Regions from separate parts of the Bacillus sp. AK124 genome, predicted to be linked through region 1. Evidence: predicted binding sites of a transcription regulator. Region 1 holds the regulator's gene; the other holds the start of a gene.

Region 1 (4,609 bases):
GCTGCTTTCGTCTGCTCTGCGCCCGTTTCGTCGTCGAAGCTCTAGCCAGATTCCGGTCGACGAACTCCTGCAGCTTGGCGATTTCGTCCTGCTGCTTTTCATAAAGCTTTGTTTCCTTTTCCAGCTGTTCGGCTTTTAATTGGAGATAAGAGCTGTAGTTCCCGGTATATTTTTTGCTTTGGGACCGGCTGATCTCGTAAACTTGGGTAACCACTTTGTCAAGAAAGTACCTGTCATGGGAAACGATTAAAATCGCTCCGCTGTAATTTTGCAAATATTGTTCAAGCCATGTCAGGGTATCGATATCCAAGTGGTTTGTCGGTTCGTCCAAAATGAGGAGGTCGGGTTTTGTCAAAAGCATTTTTCCGAGGGCAAGCCTTGTTTTTTGACCTCCGCTTAAGTCCTGGACGCGGACGGAGTCGTCAAATCCCGCAAAGCCGAGCCCGTGCATGACGGATCTGACCTCTGCCTCATATTGGTAGCCGCCTTTGTCCTTGAACTCCTGCTGAAGCCTGTCATACGTCTTCATCAATGATTCAAGCATGTCCGGTCCGGCCTGCGCCATCTTTTCCTCGATCGCGCGCATTTCTTTTTCCATTTTTTTTAGAAAATCAAATACCGACAGCAATTCCTCTTTGAGCGTCAGCTTGGAATCGAGGCCGGAATGCTGGTCAAGGTAGCCCATCGTCAAATCTTTCGGCTTGATGATGTCCCCCTTTTCATATGAAAGTTTTCCTGCGATAATCTTTAGAAGAGTCGATTTTCCGGCGCCGTTGCGTCCGACGATCGCAATCCGGTCCCGAGATCTGACTTCGAGTTTTATATTCGTTAAAATCGTATCGGCTCCAAACGATTTTGAAAGTTGGTTCACTTGTAAAATCATCATGATCTTTCACCTCTTGTCTGCTATTTTAAGTGTAGCCTATCACTGCGCAGTCAGCAAACAATTAAGTGAACTCTGGAAGATTTTAGCCAAAGAAAAAGACAGAATGAAAAAAATAGTGTATGATCGTTATAAGGAGAGTTCAGAACATGAATGAGTTTACACATTTTAATGAACAAGGCAGAGCCAAGATGGTTGATATAAGCGAAAAGGAAGCTTCAGTACGCACAGCTGCGGCTGTTTCAAGCGTGTCTATGAATCGAACAGTACATGAAAAAATCAAAAACCGGGAAATCGGAAAGGGCGATGTATTGGCGGTGGCGCAAGTGGCCGGAATCATGGCCGCAAAACAGACATCCGCCATCATCCCGATGTGCCATCCGATCGCTCTGAAAGGAGTCGACATCGCCTTTCGCTGGGAGGAGAAAGAACAGAAGAGCATCCTGCATATTCAATCTAAAGTGAAGACCAAAGGGAGCACAGGTGTGGAAATGGAAGCGTTAACTTCGGCCTCCGTATGTGCGCTGACCGTATATGACATGTGCAAAGCGGCGGATAAGGGAATGGTGATAGGACCGACCTTTCTTCTCGAAAAGACAGGCGGGAAAAACGGTGACTATAAAAGGGAAAAAGCTGATGTAGACATGGAGGATTAGTTTATGAACATGGATCATTCAAAAATTCCGCAAGCGACAGCGAAACGGTTGCCATTATATTATCGTTTTTTAAAAAACCTTCATGCATCCGGAAAACAGCGTGTATCTTCCGCTGAGCTGAGCGATGCCGTCAAAGTCGATTCTGCGACCATCCGCAGGGACTTCTCGTACTTCGGCGCGCTCGGAAAAAAAGGATACGGCTACAATGTCAATTATTTGCTGTCCTTTTTCAGAAAGACGCTTGATCAGGATGAAATGACGAACGTAACGCTCATTGGCGTGGGGAATTTGGGGACAGCCTTTCTCCATTACAATTTTATCAAAAATAATAATACAAAAATCGCCATGGCGTTTGACATCAATGAGGAAAAAATCGGAACCGAGGTCGGCGGTGTTCCCGTCTATGATCTGAATAGACTTGAAGAGCATATGACGGATGATATCCCCGTCGCCATTTTGACGGTACCGGCTCAAGCCGCACAGTCGATTACAGACAGGCTGGTGGCGCTTGGCATTAAAGGCATTCTTAATTTCACGCCGGCCCGCTTGAATGTGCCGGAACACATTCGCATTCATCATATAGATTTGGCGGTTGAACTTCAGTCGCTGGTGTATTTCATGAAACATTATTCAATGCAGGAAAAGTAAAACGGAAAACGAAAAATAAAGGAAAGGGGGCAGGCTTTATGCCAATCGGTCCTGGAAGCTTTATTTTAATTGTCGTGGTGGCGCTTTTGATATTCGGCCCGAAAAAACTTCCCGAGCTGGGAAGAGCGGCGGGAAACACGCTGAGGGAGTTTAAGAATGCGACAAAAGGTTTGGCTGACGACGATTCCGATAAAAAGAAAGAAGATCAGTAGGATAGGATGACATTTATGAAGGAAAGAGAAATGTCGCTGATAGAACATATCACAGAACTACGCAGACGGCTTGTGATCACTTTTTTCTTTTTTGTTTTATTTGTTGTGGCAGGCTTTTTATTGGCAAAGCCGCTGATTATCTATCTGCAGCAGACGGATGAAGCAAAGCTGCTGACGCTCAACGCGTTCAAGCTGACCGATCCTTTATTTGTGTACGTGCAGTTCGCTTTCATCATCGGCGCCGTCTTGACTTCGCCGCTTGTTTTATACCAGCTGTGGGCTTTCATTAGCCCGGGGCTGTATGAAAAAGAACGAAAAGTGACGCTCAGCTATATTCCGATATCGATTATTCTTTTTTTAGGCGGCATTGCCTTTTCTTACTTTATTTTATTTCCGTTTGTCGTGGACTTTATGACGAGAGTCTCAGATGATCTGAATGTCAACCAGGTCATCGGAATACACGAATATTTTCAGTTTCTGCTTCAGTTGACGCTTCCTTTTGGCTTATTGTTTCAGATGCCTGTGGTCATCATGTTTATCACAAGGCTCGGCCTCGTGACGCCGATGTTTTTGGCGAAAATCAGAAAATACGCATATTTTGTGTTGTTCGTCATCGCGGCCCTCATTACACCGCCTGAGCTTTTGTCGCATTTAATGGTCTCAGTGCCATTGCTCATTCTTTATGAAATCAGTATCGTGATTTCAAGAATATCCTACAGGCAGGCGCAAAAAACAATGATTCAAGAGGAAAATCAAGCGTTTTTGAACGACCATACTAAATAAGAGCCATTCTTTTTCAGAATGGCTCTTTTCCTTCACAAAAAAGGCTATTGATCTTTTCGTTTCATCTTGCCGGCCAGGGCGAACATTTTAAAGGAAATGCTGATATTATAGGCTGCGAAAAGCATCAGCAGGATCGTGTAAAAAGACCACATGCTTCCGGGCGAGGTTGCCGCCAGATATGTAAACAGCACACCCGTTAATAAATAAATCGCTCCCCAGAATTTAGGGCTTCTCATCATAGAAATCCTCCAATAATCATTTGCATTTTCTCGACGTGTTTCAAATATTCTTCAATAGGCTCCCGGAATGTCTGCAGTAAGACGACGAGCGTATTCATGGCGACATGGGCGAAAATAGGCACGATAATCCGGTTGGTTCTGACATATAAAAAGGAGAATGTGAATCCCATTGCTGTATAAATGAGCAGATGGCTGAAATCCAAATGGACGACCGAGAAGAGCACCGAACTGAACAAAGCGGCAATGAAAAAATTCGTTTTCTCATAGATTGCACCGAAAATGATCTTTCTGAAAATGATTTCTTCAAGAATCGGTCCGAATACAGAAGAGACAAACACCATCAGCGGCAATGCGGTGATGATTTCCATGATCCGCTGCGTATTTTCCGATTCCGGGTTGACCCCGAACAAGTACATTTCGATCGAAGCGGCAATTGACTGCGAAAACAAAGCGAGAAAAACGCCGGCTACCGCCCATCCGATTGACGCTCCAACCGATGCTTTCGGGCGGTTGCGAAGCGTCGTCTTCGGCACCGTCCGCAAAATCAGCAGCACGATAACGAGACAGAGGGTAAACGCGATGACAGACCAGACGCCTGTCAATGTAAGCTGGGCTTCAGCCTTTGGCTGTCCTTTGCCCACTCCCAAAAAGTAAAGAAGAGGCAAGCCGACAGCGGCCGACAATTGCATGAGAACGTATGCCAATATAATAAACCAGTATTGTTTTCTCAAGCTTTATGTACTCCTTTTCTAAAAATCTAATTCAGACTATGTTTATTGTAACACACTCTTTTTAAATTATAGGATGATAAGGACATGCGGAGAAATGTAAGCGCAAAAAAATTTGACCTTATCACTTGAAATTGCCTGGGAGATTCTTTATTATAAGAATTGTGTTAGCACTCACCGAGTGCGAGTGCTAAAATTACATATGAAAATATTGAGGAGGTTGTTTCATTGTTAAAGCCATTAGGTGATCGCGTTGTCATTGAGCTCGTTGAGTCTGAAGAAAAAACTGCCAGCGGAATCGTACTTCCTGACTCCGCAAAAGAAAAACCACAAGAGGGTAAAGTGGTTGCAGCCGGTTCAGGCCGTGTGTTAGAGAGCGGAGAGCGCGTTGCATTAGAAGTTAAAACAGGCGACCGCATCATCTTCTCAAAATATGCAGGTACCGAAGTGAAATATGAAG
Region 2 (4,609 bases), 1.4 Mb from region 1:
GTTCAGGCGATCGACGTCCTTGAACAAGAGCATGAAGCCGCAGGCAGCATCTTGAAGGAACTGAGAAAAGTGACCAATGACTATACCCTTCCTGAAGGGGCATGCACAACATATACACTGACTTACTTAAAGCTTGATGAATTGGAAACAGATCTTTTTCAGCACATTCACCTGGAAAACAATATTTTGTTCCCGCGGCTTGAAGCGGAAGCCAATCAATAAAATAAAAAGACAGAGGATTTCACTTCCTCTGTCTTTTTGTTTATCTATTCATCTGAAGCAATGTCTTTAACTGGAAGCGCTTCTCCTTCCTGATGCGTCGGTTTGCGGAGATGGAATAATGCTCTGATGCTGAATATGACCAAAATCACGATTCCGGCTAAAAAGATCGTATCCGGCACAGCCCTCCAAGTCAGCAGCGTTTGCACCGTATCCTGCTGTAAAAACTCAGGCGCCCTTGAGCTCCAGTACCCGTCTTCAAACGCTTTTTTCAATTGAAGAAAACCGACCGGCAACAAATTGATAAACACCATTCCGAACAAGCCGATGTTCAGCGACCAGCAGGCTATTTTCAGCCATTTATCATTCCACGCTTCTTTTTTGGCGATATTGCGTAGCGTATACAGCCAGACAGCAATGGCAAACATGCCGTACACGCCCATCATCGCCCCGTGCCCGTGGGCAGGTGTCAGGAACTGGCCGTGCTCAAAATAGCTGACAGCAGGCAGATTGATCAAAAAGCCCAATACCCCTGCACCGACCAGATTCCAGATCGCCGTTGAAATCAAGAACCAGAACGTTGCTTTATACGGGAAATGATGGCCTCCGTCTTTCATCATCTTGTATTGTTCATAAGCTTCCAATACAAGCAGGGTAAGAGGAATCACTTCCAGGCATGAGAAGACGGAACCGAGGCCGATCCAAACTTCGGAAGAACCGTTGTAATAGTAATGATGTCCGATCCCGATGACACCGCTCCCCAGCAGGATCGTCAGTTGAAAATAAAGCGTTCTGACGGTCGATTTTTTCGTAACCAGGTTCATTTGCACGAGCAAAAAGCCGATGACCACGACGGCAAAGACTTCAAAAATCCCTTCCACCCAAAGATGGATAATCCACCACCGCCAAAAATCCGACATTGTAATATTTGTGCCGGGATTAAAGAAAAAGGCTGCACCGTAAAACAGCGGAATGGCGATCGAAGAATAAAACAGCAGATGAATCAAACCGCCTTTATCAGATTCCCGCTTGAGGCCGCTCTTAATGCCTCTGAAAACGATAAACAGCCATATCAGCATGCCGAGTGCGAGAATGACCTGCCAGAAGCGGCCGAGTTCAATATATTCCATTCCTTGGTGGCCGAATAAGAACCAGTTGTTTCCTAAAAGGCCTTTCGCTCCGAGCCATTCGCCAGCCATGCTTCCGCCGACAAGGACGATCAGCGCCCAAAACAGAATATCGACAAGCAGCCCCTGCCTTTTCGGCTCGCGGCCTCCGACAAGCGGCGCTGCATAAATGCCCATACCGAGCCATGAAGTCGCAATCCAGAAGATCGCCAGCTGGAGGTGAAATCCCTTAGATATGCTGAATGGCAACATATCCCTGATCCAATCGATCCCAAAAAAGCTGTCCGGCTCAATATAATAGTGGGCAAGCAAAGCTCCGAACATGGCCTGAACAAAAAACAGCAGCGACACAACGGCGAAATATTTTCCGGTTTTAACCTGTGATGCCGTAAGCGGCTGTTTATCCAGATCAAATACCGGAAACGCCCCTTCCTGATAAGCCTCTTTCATTCCAAGCTTGTAACGGTAAAACACGAATAAAATAATGCCGACAAATAAAATAAGGATGGTGACGCTTGCGCCGCTCCACCAAACGGCGGCAAATGACATCGTGTTTCCGGCATCTTCATCATACGGCCAGTTGTTCGTGTACGTAATGTCGTCGCCAGGCCTTAATGTACTGGAAAGCCATGCCGTCCAGAAGATAAAATCGGAGATCTGCGTGATTTGGTCTTCGCTGTCAACCCACGCTCTGTCGCGTTTAGGCATGTGGCTTTCTTTAATTAAACCGGGCTCAAGCCCCCAGCCGTCTCCTTTTGTAAAGACATTGCGGTAATGATCACGCACTTGCTGCAATCCATAAACCTGCGCATCTGTCAGCTTCAATGTATCTGACGCGCGATTATAACGGTTTTTTCTCATTTCGCGGATGACTTGATTCCGGATGGTGGACTGCTTTTCATCTGAAAGTTGTTTAAAGCGCTTGCCGTATCGTGCCTCCGCCTTAAAATCCTGCATCCCTTCCGTATAGATTTTCAGGGCTTCGGCCGTGTAATCAGGCCCCATGTAAGATCCGTGCCCCAAAATCGTGCCATAATCCATCAGCGCGTATTTTTGAAATACGGCCTGACCGCCTGAAATGGACGATTTGGTCATGAGCACCTCTCCGTTTGGCCCGGACACTTCAACTGGTCTTGGTGCAAGTCCTTTGAAGATCCAATAGCCTCCCAAAAGCAGCACCGAAAAACTAACGATTAAAGTAAAGACGAGAACAGATTTCAAAAAACCGTTTTTCGATGCTTTTTTAACGGGCACCGTCTTTCTTTGAACTTCCATTGCGGTTCACTCCTTTTTTGATTTTGCATGTCCTAAGATACTGGATATGCAGCACACCGGTTGTGAACCAGATCACTTAAATAATGGCGGATTTGTGAACAAAATAAAAACAGGCTTTCCATCTGTTGTTCAATGGAAAGCCTTCATCTTATCCTTCAATTGCAGCCGTTCAGCCAGTCTGTATCATGTATGAAAATTCCGCTCCTGTCAGCTGTCAGCAGATTTTTCTTTTTCATTTCATTTAATGTGCGGTTAATCGTTTCCCTTGACGTTCCGACCATGTTCGCAAAATCCTGATTGGTAATGGGCAGGCTGATGTAGACCCCTTTTTCTTGAGGAATGCCGTGTTCTGCAGCGAGCTTCATTAATACATGCGTCAAGCGGTGCTGGACATCTTTTGAAATAAAACCCTGGATCCGCTCTTGCAAATCGAGAATCTTTTTCCCCATGATTTGCATCACTTTTATTGTCATTTCCGGATATTTCATCAAAAGTTCATTAAAATCAGCGATGCGGATTACGATCAACTCGGTTTCCTGAACGGCTTCGGCTGTTGCCGGGTATGGGGAGCGGTCAAAAAAGCCGACATGGGGAAACATGTCCCCGCTTTGCAGAATCGAAATCACTTGCTCATTGCCGTCTTCATCGATTTTAAAGGCTTTAACAAGACCGGATTTAATGAAGAATACCGCTTCCCTCTCTTCCCCTTCCATAAAAACAAACATTCTCGGCTGATAGGTGCGCTTGACCGCGATTTGCTCGATTTGTTTGAACTCTTCATCATTCAGCCCGCTGAAAATCATAAATTGCTTCAGAAACTCCATTGGTCTTTCAATCCCTTCGGTTTTGCTAAAGGAGAGCGCGTTGTCACAGACGGCGCTCCAGCGCAAAGAGCTCTTCTTCAATCGCCGCTGCCTTCTCTTCCACGACTCTGCGGCTGTCCTTCAGCGCCTGATTATAAAAGTAAGGGCCCAGCTTTTCCTTTACGAATTCAAACATTTGAATCGCCGCGATGTCTCCAACCTCTTCTCCCCTTTCTTCAACATAAAAGCGTTTGATTTCCTCGATGATCGCTTGCTTTTCTTCTTGCGTAAGCTTTATAAACATAAAAGCGGCACTCCTTTTTTTATTTTCATGATAAACGAAAAAGTCCGCAAATGAACCATTTATTTTTTACATCCGTTTACTATCCCTCACTTACCGATATTAAACACGAATCAAACGAATGACCGTGTGACGTAATTCACAATGTTTTTAAAAGACTTTTTGTAAGATAAACATGCTGATTGATTTATTCATTTTTCCCTTTGAAAGGAGCAAAAACGCAATGGTAAATCGTCAAAAAATACAATTACCGCTGCAGTCATTTAGTTTAGTCGCAGGATTTATGGTTTGGGTGTTGATTTCCTCTTTAATGCCCCACATTAAGCAGGACATCGCCCTGACAGACAGTGAGATATCCCTTGTCACGGCCATTCCGGTCATACTCGGCTCGCTTCTGAGGATTCCGCTGGGATACTACACAAACAGATTCGGTGCGAGAATCACGTTCATGATCAGCTTTGTGCTGCTTCTGTTCCCGATTTTTTGGATCAGCACAGCCGATTCGCTGTTCGACTTGATCCTTGGCGGATTCTTCCTCGGCATCGGCGGAGCGGTCTTTTCCATCGGGGTCACATCATTGCCGAAATACTACCCTAAAGAAAAACACGGGTTTGTCAATGGGATCTACGGCGCCGGGAACGTCGGTACAGCGATTACCACGTTTGCCGCTCCTGTCGTAGCAAAGACAGCCGGGTGGGAAAATACGGTGCGGATGTACATCGTGTTAGTCGCCGTATTCGCTTTATTGAACTTTATCCTTGGAGATCGAAAAGAAACAAAAGTGACGGTTTCTGTAACAGAGCAAATGAAGGCAGTCTACCGAAATCAGACATTATGGTTTTTAAGCTTGTTTTACTTCATTACATTCGGATCTTTCGTCGCGT

Evidence for each region. The regulator Rex, encoded in region 1, represses fermentation and respiration genes when NADH is low (regulators of the CRP and FNR family bind a similar motif). The targets are predictions, from matches to a motif close to TTGTGAAATATTTCACAA.
Region 2: a site for Rex is predicted at 2,682-2,699, ahead of M1E06_RS11310 (nitric-oxide reductase large subunit). Genes of this name have one in related genera too.

The regions. Positions count from the first base shown of each region.
Region 1 covers NZ_CP096378.1:3,662,392-3,667,000, reverse strand. The annotation lists gene M1E06_RS18435 (ABC-F family ATP-binding cassette domain-containing protein) at 1-886, opposite strand, end outside; gene moaC (cyclic pyranopterin monophosphate synthase MoaC) at 1,033-1,539, shown strand; gene M1E06_RS18425 (redox-sensing transcriptional repressor Rex) at 1,543-2,187, shown strand; gene M1E06_RS18420 (twin-arginine translocase TatA/TatE family subunit) at 2,226-2,399, shown strand; gene tatC (twin-arginine translocase subunit TatC) at 2,406-3,182, shown strand; gene M1E06_RS18410 (YdiK family protein) at 3,227-3,418, opposite strand; gene M1E06_RS18405 (CPBP family intramembrane glutamic endopeptidase) at 3,418-4,152, opposite strand; gene groES (co-chaperone GroES) at 4,378-4,609, shown strand, end outside.
Region 2 covers NZ_CP096378.1:2,277,513-2,282,121, forward strand. The annotation lists gene ric (iron-sulfur cluster repair di-iron protein) at 1-222, shown strand, start outside; gene M1E06_RS11310 (nitric-oxide reductase large subunit) at 267-2,621, opposite strand; gene M1E06_RS11315 (Crp/Fnr family transcriptional regulator) at 2,777-3,445, opposite strand; gene M1E06_RS11320 (DUF2164 domain-containing protein) at 3,489-3,728, opposite strand; gene M1E06_RS11325 (nitrate/nitrite transporter) at 3,949-4,609, shown strand, end outside.